One region of the Devosia litorisediminis genome, then DNA from elsewhere that is predicted to be linked to it. Evidence: riboswitches for the same ligand, from Rfam matches in the RefSeq annotation. Region 1 holds a riboswitch; the other holds the start of a gene.
The links. Region 1 has a riboswitch for thiamine pyrophosphate ahead of KD146_RS07730 (YkoF family thiamine/hydroxymethylpyrimidine-binding protein). Riboswitches for the same ligand answer to the same signal wherever they lie in the genome.
Positions count from the first base shown of each region.

Region 2: linked by a shared signal. The riboswitch ahead of thiB (thiamine ABC transporter substrate binding subunit) and the one ahead of KD146_RS07730 (YkoF family thiamine/hydroxymethylpyrimidine-binding protein) in region 1 are both predicted to bind thiamine pyrophosphate.

Region 1 covers NZ_JAGXTP010000001.1:1,621,629-1,626,959, reverse strand. The annotation lists gene KD146_RS18350 (hypothetical protein) at 67-192, shown strand; gene KD146_RS07745 (ABC transporter substrate-binding protein) at 292-1,290, opposite strand; gene KD146_RS07740 (ABC transporter ATP-binding protein) at 1,269-2,054, opposite strand; gene KD146_RS07735 (ABC transporter permease) at 2,051-2,839, opposite strand; gene KD146_RS07730 (YkoF family thiamine/hydroxymethylpyrimidine-binding protein) at 2,889-3,497, opposite strand; TPP riboswitch at 3,488-3,601, opposite strand; gene KD146_RS07725 (universal stress protein) at 3,696-4,514, opposite strand; gene KD146_RS07720 (PRC-barrel domain-containing protein) at 4,641-4,937, opposite strand; gene nrtS (nitrate/nitrite transporter NrtS) at 5,004-5,252, opposite strand; gene KD146_RS07710 (DUF6969 family protein) at 5,294-5,331, opposite strand, start outside.
Region 2 covers NZ_JAGXTP010000001.1:217,070-222,400, forward strand. The annotation lists gene KD146_RS01045 (ABC transporter permease family protein) at 1-1,324, opposite strand, end outside; gene thiB (thiamine ABC transporter substrate binding subunit) at 1,341-2,348, opposite strand; TPP riboswitch at 2,417-2,516, opposite strand; gene KD146_RS01055 (thiamine diphosphokinase) at 2,537-3,238, shown strand; gene fliJ (flagellar export protein FliJ) at 3,301-3,714, opposite strand; gene fliI (flagellar protein export ATPase FliI) at 3,767-5,095, opposite strand.

The DNA.
Region 1 (5,331 bases):
CGCCGACGCCTCCGAGCGATCAAGCTCCATGAATGGCGCACACGTGAATTCATCACCGGGCAACCAATGCCCGAAGATGTCCGCCACTATGCCCTGCAGGTCGAATTCGCTGCCACGGCCATATCCCGCTTGTCGCCGATCCCGCAGGACTTCGACAGTGACGTCTACTGGCCGCGCTTCTGGAGCGTCTGACCTTCAACGCATGAACCCGGCCGCAGCGTCTCCCTCCGAAACGCCATGACCGGGCATTGTGTCCCCAAAAAGGGGGACACAATCTTTGTGCTGCAGCGACTACTGCGGCAGATAGGCGTTGGTAAAATAGCGGCTGTAATCAGGCGCACTTTCCAGCGTTGCGCCATCGCCATCCACCAGCATCCCGATGTTCAGCAGATAGTCGCCCAGCGCCGCCATCTTCGCGCCATCCATGGTGCCGATTACCCCGTCGGCGCCCACCAGATAATCGCCATCAATCAGGCTGCCCAGCGACGCCCGTACAAGGGTCGCATCGGTCAGCATGTCATTGCTGGCGGCAATGATGATGTCGGTGGCCTCATCGGGGTGCTCGGTCGCATAGGCATAGCCGCGTTGTGTGGCCGCCAGAAATGCCTTCGCTTCATCGGGATGCGCATCGAGATAGGCCTGGCTGGAGCCCAGCATGGTCGTGTGCTGATCCGGCACGCCGTAATCGGCATAGACAAATGCCCGCTGCGCATCGCCATCCAGTTCGGCCTTGATGCCTTCCCAGGTATAGACCTCCAGCGTGAAGTCCACGGCGCCATTGGCCAGCGCCTCATAGGCCGAGGTGCCCAGTGTCACGTTCTCGAAGTCGCCCGTGCCGCCATCGGCGCGGATCATCGAACCGATCAGGGCATTCTCCCAATTGGTGCCAAACCCGCCATAGGTCAGCCCGTCCAGATCGCGCGGGCTCTGAATGTCGCTGCGCTCGTCATTGAACACCAGCCGCCCGGTTTCGTGCTGCACCACTGCATAAACCCCGATCAGGTCAGCGCCGGCGGTGTGCTGGGTAAACAGGCTCAGCGGGCCGATAATGCCGAAATCGGCAATCTGGTTGGCCACCAGCGTGCCAGCCGAGGTGTCGGTATAGGGCAGGATGTCCACCGCCAGCCCGGCCTCTTCGTAAAAGCCCTTGGCCTGGGCAACATAGAGCCCGATGTGATTGGTGTTGGGCGTCCAGTCCAGCGCTACCTTGACGGGGGTGGCCTGCGCCAGCGCCGGTGTAACGAGACCCAGCGCCAGGGTGGCGATGATCAGATGACGGCAGTCAAACATGGTCGGTTCCTTTGTTCGGAAGTCGAGTTGAGCAGGGTGTGCAGCAGGTCCGCCTCGATGGCACTGGCCTGAGCAGAGGCCAGATCCAGTCGCGGGCGGGGGAGGGATACGGAAATTTCGGTGAGCACCCGGGCGGGGCGATCGGTCAGCACGTAGATACGGTCCGACAGGAAAACCGCCTCGCGCACATCATGGGTAATCAGCAACGTGGTCCAGCTGTGGCGCTCCCACATGGTCTGCAGCCAACGCTGCATACCCGCACGGGTCAGCGCGTCCAGCGCGCCAAAGGGTTCATCGAGCAGCAGCATGTCGCGCTCTTGCACTACTGTGCGCAGTAGCGCCGCGCGTTGCCGCATGCCGCCCGAAAGCTGGGCGGGCCAATGCTGCTCGAACCCGGCCAGGCCAAATTCGGGAAACAGCGTCATCACCCGCTCACGCGCTGCGCTGCGCGACATGCCCTGAACTTCCAGGCCCAGCGTGGTGTTGTCGATGATCCGCCGCCACGGCATCAGCGCGTCATGCTGGGGCATGAAGGCGAAGGGGCGCCGTTCTGCCAATAGCGGCGCGCCGTCAAAGGCGACGCTGCCGGCATCGGGTGCCAGCCCCCCGGTCAGCAGCTTGAAAATGGTCGACTTGCCGGCCCCTGACGGCCCCAGAATGGAGACGAACTCACCCTTGCGGACATGCAGTGAGATCTCGTCCAGTACTGCCAGCCCATCAAAGCGCTTGGCGATACCGCGCAGTTCCAGGCGTGGCGCGCTCATGGTTTTGCCCCTTGGCTCAACCGCGCCCAGGGCATGGCGAGGCGCTGGATCAGCACCGTCACCCCGAACAGCATCAGCGTCAGGCTGGCGCTGACCAGCACCGCAGCCAGCACCAGATCGGGACGGAAATTGTTCTTGGAATTCAGGATGTAGATGCCCAGCCCTCTGGCGGCCCCGGCATATTCGGCAAAGATGGCGCCCACCACCGCATAGGTGATCGAGATGCGCAGCCCGGCGAAGAAATAGGGCAGGGCCGTCGGCAGCCGCGCCAGCACGAAGATGCGGCCCCGCCCCGCACCCATCGAGGCCAGCAGCGCGGTGATGTCTCGGTCAGTGGCAGCATAGCCCTGAACCAGCGCTACCAGCATCGGAAAGAAGGTGACCAGCGCCACCAGCATGATCTTGGGCGCCAGACCGAAGCCGAACCACAGCACGATCAGCGGGGCGATCGCCACCAGCGGCAGGGTCTGGCTGATGATGAACACCGGAAACAGCGCCCGGCGCAGCGGCTCGAAGAAGTCGATCAGCACCGAAAACACAAAGGCGGCCAGCAGTGAGCAGGCGAACCCCGCCAGCGTTGCAGTCAGTGTGGGCACTGTATTGTCCCACAGCGCCTGACGATGCTGCACTGCCTGGGTCACCACACGCGAAGGCGGCGGCAGCGTCGTCGGCGCGATATCGGCAAACTGGGCGTAAAGCTCCCAGGCCACGATGATGGCGCCCACCGAGATAACGGCTGGGGCAACGCGGCCCAGGGCGCGCGCATATTCTGCGTTTTTGGACATAACTGATCCTGATGGAGGCGCGCTATGGCGCAGACAGAACGGAACCGGCTTAGCGCGGCGTCGGACTGTTGGCCGAGGCTGTCAGGTCAATCGTCACGTGACCCTGCGGCGGCCCGAAGCTGCAGATCGCGGCCTCCAGCGCGGCTAACACTGCCCCGGCATCGCCCCCTAGTCGGGTGCAGAAATTCTTGGGCCGATCCAGCACGCCGGACTGCTTGAGGAAGTCGATGCAGCCATAGATTTCATCCATGTGATCGTCAGTGCCCATCACATAGAGCGAGAACTGCGCGGCGATCTCACAGGCCAGATCGGGTGCCTGCAGCACCGCCTGCAGCGCATGGGCCTGCCGTTCCGCAAGCGGTGCAAGCGGCCCATCAAGCTGCGGTGAATCGCAACGGCTGTCATGGGGCTCGCCCGGACAACCGCGCGAAATAGTGGCGGACAGCGTGCAATGCACACCGGTCTTGGCCGCTGCCACGAACATGTCGCGCATCGCCGGGATCACCGCCTCGGGCGGGCCCACCAATAGCGTCGAGAGATCGTCGGTCTCGATGCGCAACTGCTCACGATAGGGATCGAGCGCACCCAATGCGCTCATGATCACGCCGACGAAATTGTCGGTCATGGGGTATAGGGAAATTTGTGCGCCGAAATACATAGCCCGCCTCGCTCCGCTGGTATTACCCAGATCAGCTTGAAGGGTTTACAGGCATGTCGCCCGCGTCTCAGCCCCGGCTATACGGAGCACCCCTGTGGATGGCGAGCAGACAATCCGATTTCGATGGCAAACGCAAGAGGGTTTCTAAATCGCTGGTGCTGCTGTGGAAAAAGCCACAGCAGTCAGAATCGGCAGAGTCTAGTTGGACAGGAAGCGATGGATCCCGGGTGTGGCCAGAAGGTCCCGCGTCACCCCGCCAACGAGCCATTCCCGCAGCCGGCTATGGCCGTAGGCGCCACTGACGATCAGGTCCGCGCCAGCTGTTTTCGCTGCCTTGGTGATCGCGTTCGCCGCCCCGTCCTCATCAGGCAGCACGTCGCCGCGTACCTTGACCTCATGGCTCTCCAGCCAGGCAACGGCATCCAGCATGCTTTCGCGCTCCGGCCCCAGATTGCCTTCGTCGATCACCACGACCTGCACGTCGCTGGCGGCCTTGAGCAGCGGCAGAGCATCCACGATAGCCCGACGCGCTTCCTTGGTATCCTTCCAGGCGACAACGATCTTGTCGGCCTTGAGCTTGCTTGCGCCTTGCGCCACCAGCAGAACCGGGCGTCCGGCACCGAGCAGTACCTCGCCAATATCAATACTGCGGAAGCCATCATCACGTGCCTCACCAGCCGAGCCGATGATGATCAGATCCGCCTTGCGGGCCACATCGATCAACCCGATCGCGGGTTGTTGCACGCGCCCGGCAAAGTCGGTCTTGATGCTGGCCGGCACCAGCGCCTTGAATTTGTCGCGCACATCCTTGATCGAGGCCTCGATCTCGTTGAGCTGCTCTGTATAGAGCACGCCTGCCACGTCGCCGGCGCCCATGCTGGCCACAACGGGCGGCTGGGCGGCGACAAAGCCGGTCAGGCTCGCCTTGTGGTGCCGCGCCAGATCAACAGCGAGTGCGACCAGATCCGCATCGACCGCATCGATGGTCAGGCCGACTACGATATTGCGAATTTCCATCTCAGATCTCCCATGGCGAATGGGGGCATCTTAGCCTTGCCTCAGGCACTTGCCTTGATCCGGATCAAATGCCGGCGCGATGCCCGGCTTCAGTCATAAATGTAAAGCGTAACCTGATGGCTACGCTTAGTCCTCGTGCTCAGGCATGGATTTGAGCTGATCCTTGGTCCAGCCGGTTACTGCATGCACCTTGCCGTTTTCGTCGCGCATGAATTCCAGCTGTCCCAGCCCAACCACAACGTGCTTGGCACCCAGTCCCAGAAAGCCACCGACATCCACAATCACCTGACAGGCCGCGCCACTGCCATGCAGATGCGAGACATGGCCCACAGATTCGTCATCGGCGCCGTAAATTGTCGCGCCCTGCAGTGTCTCTGGAGTCAGTTCGTGACTGCTCAGGGGAGTATGCTGGGAGTGATCCATGGCTCGAAAATCCTTGTTTGTTGACGCTGCTAACCCAACGCCCCGATGCCCCAAGCGTTCCTTGGGTCAGCTCGCGTCCGGCTTGATCAGCCGGGCCATGCTCCAGGCGCCATAGGTCGACACCAGAAACGGCACGCAATAGGTCAGCACGATCTTGAAGACGCTGACGCCCTGACCGCTCATCATGGCATCGCCCTGATTGATCAAATTGAGCACCGAGCCCACGATAAAAGCAACCAGCAGGGATTTTCGGAGCACCTGCGGGCTCAGCGCGCGTTGCAGAGGGGTGGCGTGGCTGGGCGGCGAACGGGTCACGCAGATCTCCACTGGCGGACCCGGCTTGGGTCAGAACGGACTTATACACCCAGCTCGGCGGCGCGCGCCTTCAGATCGA
Region 2 (5,331 bases), 1.4 Mb from region 1:
GCCGCCAACCTGACAGACCAAGAGTGCGTACGAGCTTGCCGCGGGTGCGGGCGATGGCTTCGAGCGGTGGGCCCAGAGTGGCCATGGCGAAGGGCAACGCCAGCAGGCTGTTGGCCAGGATGACTACGGCTGGCGCTGCCGTGGCCGGGGCTATGCCGAGCGAGCGGACCAGCAGGAAAAAGCCCAGCGAGAGCACAATCGCGGGGACGGCGAGATAGGCAAAGGCGGGCATGCCCAGCAGCGTGCGCATCAGCCCATTGGCCGTGGCGGCGCGTCCCAGTGCCAGTCCCAGCGCCAACCCCAGCGTCAGCACTGCCGACGCGATGCCGATTGTGAAGCTGCTCAGCGTCGCCCACCAGAAGGCGGGTTGTGTCAGCACGCGACCCAGTCCGGTGGTCAGGCCGTCGGAAAGCACTGCCGCGAGTGGCAAGACGAAGCCGATGGTGCAGATCAAAAGCACGATGGCCTGCAGCCAGCGCGCCGTCGTGCCATCGCGCCATGAAGGGGCCGCTGACGGCCCGAAACTGGTGGGGATCGGCGTCAGCGCTGCTGCCATCAGAATGACACCCGAACAGACCGCGATCTGGGTCAGGGCCAGACGCACAGCGCCCACCAGATCGAAATCGAGCCGGACCGCGGAATAGATGGCCACTTCCAGGGTCTGATTGGCCGGGCCCCCGCCAAGCAGCAGCACGATGGGAAAGCTGGTGAAGGCGAGCAGGAAGATGATGGCCGCCAGCCCCGGTACCGTGCTGCGCATGGCGGGCCAGTCGAGAATGGTAAAGCGTTGCCAGCCGGTCAGGGCAAGGGATTGCCCGGTCTTTAGCTTGCCAACGGGAATGGCATCGAGCCGCGCCAGCATGATGCGGGCGGCAAAGGCGCCATCAAGGATAACGTGGGCCAACAATATGCCCGATAAGCCGAAGGCGGGATTGCCCAATGGAAATCCAAACAGGGCCAGACTGGTCTGATTGATCCAGCCATTGCGCCCCCAGACGGCCAGTAGGCCGAAGGCGACGACCATGCCGGGCGTTACGATGGCGGAGGCGAACAGGCCCACCACCAGATCGCGGCCGGGAAAGCGCAGGCGATTGAGGGCCCAGGCCAGTGCCATGCCCACGCTGATCGAGAGCAGCGTGGTCAGCCCGGCCTGAATGGAGGTCATGCGCAAAAGATGGGGAATGTCGATGCGCGATGCGGTGCCCTCGCTGCCGGTGGCGGCAGCGAGGATTGCCCATAGGACAAGGGCGATAAGGCTCACAATGGCCAATGCCAGGGCGATCGCCGTGGCGATGCGGGCGGGGCGATTGGGCAAGGTGAGCATGGTTCTGGCCTAACGCCTACTGCACAGCGCTGAGCATTTCGTCGATCCAGGCCTTGGAGTCGGCGGCAATCTCGGCGTCCGTCACCGTCAACGTCTTTTCGGGCTGGGGCAGGGTGGCGTAGGTGGGCTCAAGCTGATCGCCCAGATCGATGACGGGTAGCATCCAGTTGGTGGTTGGGATGATTTTCTGCGCATCGGGCGAAGTCAGGTAGTCGAGGAACTGGCGGGCCAGTTCCTGCTGCTCGGAGGATTTGAGAATGCCAGCCACTTCGGTCTGGGCCAGGTGGCCTTCGCTGAACAGAGCTGCATGCACCGTGTCGTCGCCCTCGGCGATGATGTGATAGGCGGGGGAGGTGGTGTAGCTGAGCGCCATGTCAGCTTCGCCCTGCAGGAACAGGTTGTAGCTCTCACTCCACTCGCGCGTGACGCTGAGAATGTGGGGCTTCAGGCCTGCCCAGATTTCGGGCGCGCGATCGCCATAAGCCGCGCGGATCCACATGACCAGACCCAGGCCTGGCGTGGCGGAGCGGGGGTCCTGCACGGCGATCTTGAAGTCGTCAGGCAGCGCAATCAGTTCTTCGAACGAGGTGGGCGGCGTGGCCACGGTGTCGGTGTCATAGACAAAGGCAAAGTGCGCATAATCGAAAGGCACGAACTGCGCGTCAGTCCAGGCCTGGGGCAGGTTCAGCCCGCTCATATCGAGCCCGTGATCGGCAAACAGGCCGGTGTCGCGCGCTTCCCCGGCGATGGCGGTATCGAGGCCCACGATGATATCGGCCTGGGTGGTGTCGCCTTCGAGCTGGACGCGGCGCAGCGTGCCGATCGAGCTGTCGGCGGCAATCCATTCAACGGTGCAGCCGCCGCAGATGGCTTCAAAGCCTTGCTTGAGCACAGGGCCCGGGCCCCAGTCGGCGGCGAAGCCGTCATAGGTATAGATATTGAGGGTCGGCGCGTCCTGGGCCGAAACGGGGGCTGCGAACAGTCCGAAAAGGACCGCAGCAACGATGCAGGTGGATTTGACCATGGGTCATCCCTTCGTCGATTGCGGTCATGAAAGAAGGGGATGTATGTCAATGGCGGGACGTCACGAGATGCCCTTGCCATCTCGAACTTCCTCCGCCAGCATGACCTGGTTCAGGTTCAATGGGTAACTCTCAGCTCCGGAAATTCCGGAACACCCCAGCGAGACGCCCCACACTTAATGAGAGCGTTGTGACAGTGCAAGAGACTTCCGTGCATCCCGCGGACGCCCAGATTGTTGGCTTTGATCGCCCGATGGCCATTGTTGGCGGCGGTGCCGTTGATCTGGTGCTGCTGCGCGAACTGGCGGGGCGAAATGTGGCTCTGGTCGGCGCTGATGGCGGCGGCGATGCCATTGATGCAGCCGGACTGGTGCCCGAACTGATCGTCGGTGATCTCGATTCCCTGCGTGATCGTGCGGGCTGGGAGCGCCGCACAAAGGTCATCTACATCCCTGAACAGATCACCACCGATTTTCAAAAGGCGCTCTATTCAACCCAGGCACCGGTGACGCTAGCCTTGGGCATGACCGGCAAACGGCTGGACCATACATTGGCGGCTCTGAGCGCTGTGCTCAAATATGCCCGGGCACGAAAGATCGTGGTGGTCGACGAGGTCGATGTGGCGCTGGCGGTGGTAGGGCCTGTCGCCTTTGAGGCCGGTGCCAAAGAACGCGTATCGATCCACCCCCTGGTTCCGGTCAGCTTCACGCGGTCAACCGGTTTGCTCTATCCGCTCGACGGACTACGTCTTGAACCGGGTGGACTTGGCGGCACGTCCAATGAAGGTCTGGGCGGGCGGGTCGAGATTGTGCCAGCCGACGATACGCCCTGGCTGCTGATCCTTGGCAAGGAGCGGCTGTGGGATCTGATCAGCGGCCTGCTGGCACAGTGAAGCACCGCGCATAGAAAAGGCCCGCGAGATGCGGGCCTTTTAAGTCGTTCTGGATACCGGGCCTACTGGCCGCGATAGCGCATACGGCCGATCTCGTCATATTCAGACTGTTCGACCTTGAGCTGTTCAGCGGCTTCGCGCTGATGCTCTCGCTGGTCGAGCAGTTCGACCTTTTTGAGGTCTTCGAGCGCTTCCGCCAAAGCGTCCTGCGCGGCCTCGAGTTTGCCCCGCATGTCATTGGCCGAGGCGAGCAGATTGTCCCGTCGGGTCAATGCCGCCTTGGCAAAGGTTGAATAGGCAAAATGGGCGATGTCCGAGATGCCGGTCTTGGTATGCTCGATCTCGATCTGCTGGTCGAGTTCGGACGCCATGCGTTCGAAATCGTTGACCATCATTTCGATCTGCGCAACCTGGCGGCGCTTCTCGTCAACTTGAAATTTTTTGAGCCGGATAAGGCTCTCGCTGCGCGATTTCAAGACTTGTACTCCTTACACACCAAGTCAGTTCCGAGGCCAATACACTGCCCCATCAGTCTGCCGCGCCCGCTTCGGCAATGATCGCTTCGAGCATTTGATAGCCCTGGGCAACCGTTGTCGTTTCTTCCCGGTCCTGGCTTAGAAAAGCCTCCAGAGCCGGATAGATGGCGATCGCGCGGTCCACTTTCGGATCTGACCCTTTCCGGTAAGCCCCCAGCCGGATCAGTTCCTCCATGTCGGAATAAATCGACATGAGCTCTCGCGCCTTGGCCAGAACCGGTCGAAAATCGACCGGCACACACCCTGGCATGGTGCGCGAGATGGACCGGAGCACGTTCACCGCCGGGTATCGTCCCCGTTCGGCAATACCGCGCTCCATCACTATGTGCCCATCGAGAATACCGCGAACGGCGTCGGCAATAGGCTCATTGTGATCATCACCTTCGACTAAAACGGTAAATAGTCCGGTAACAGAACCGGTTGTTGGTGTGCCAGGGCCGGCCCTTTCCAACAATCGCGGCAATTCTGTGAACACTGTGGGTGGATAACCCTTTGCCGTGGGTGGCTCGCCAATGGCCAGACCGATTTCGCGCTGGGCCATGGCAAAGCGGGTCAGGCTGTCCATCATACACAGCACGCGCTTGCCCTGATCGCGGAAATACTCCGAAAGGGTCAGGCTCATATAGGCGGCCTGACGGCGCATGAGTGCGGCCTCGTCAGAAGTGGCCACCACCACGACGGCGTTGGCCAGCCCCTCTTCACCCAAATATTCCTGAATGAACTCGTGTACCTCGCGGCCGCGTTCGCCAATCAGGCCGATAACGGCGACGTCGACATTGGTATTGCGCGCCAGCATGGACATCAGCACGGATTTGCCCACGCCAGAACCGGCGAAGATGCCCAGACGCTGCCCCTCACACACAGTAGTAAAGGTATTGAGACAGCGCACACCCAGATCAAGCGGGTCACCGACCCGAACACGGTCATGGGCGAGCAGCGGGTTTTGCCGCAATGGATAGGCGGTGGCACCTCGTGGCAGCGGGCCTTTGCCATCAATGGGTTCGCCATTGGCGTTGATCACCCGGCCCAGCCAGCCATGGGAGGGAAAGGCGGCGCCGTCATTACGCTGAAAAATTGCCTTGCAGCCAAGCCGTACGCCAGAGAGCTGGCCGAAGGGCAGGCAAAGGGCATGGCCATCCTTGAAGCCGATGATCTCGGCGGCCAGGTCATCGCCATCGGTGGTCTCGATCTGGACCCGACCGCCCACGCGCAATTCGCGGACGGGACCAACGATTTCAATGAGCAGGCCCTGCACGGATTTGACGCGGCCATACACCTCGATATCGTCAATCGCCTCGATGGCTGAGATCAAAGCTTTCATCGTTGGATCAATTTGTCCGGCGTGTTGAAGGCATTAAGGTTTCCAGCCGTCTCGAATCGACAGCATTTACGAATCACAGAGTAACCCATCGTTAAGCAAAAGGCGCTATCACAGGGGTTGGACCGGTCCGTCCGCTGCTTGACGTGTGACCCCGTCCAAACCCCCATACAGCCGCAATTGCGTGAGTCTAAAGAGTCGGTTGCGACGGCTACTTAAACCATTTTCTTAAGAAAAAT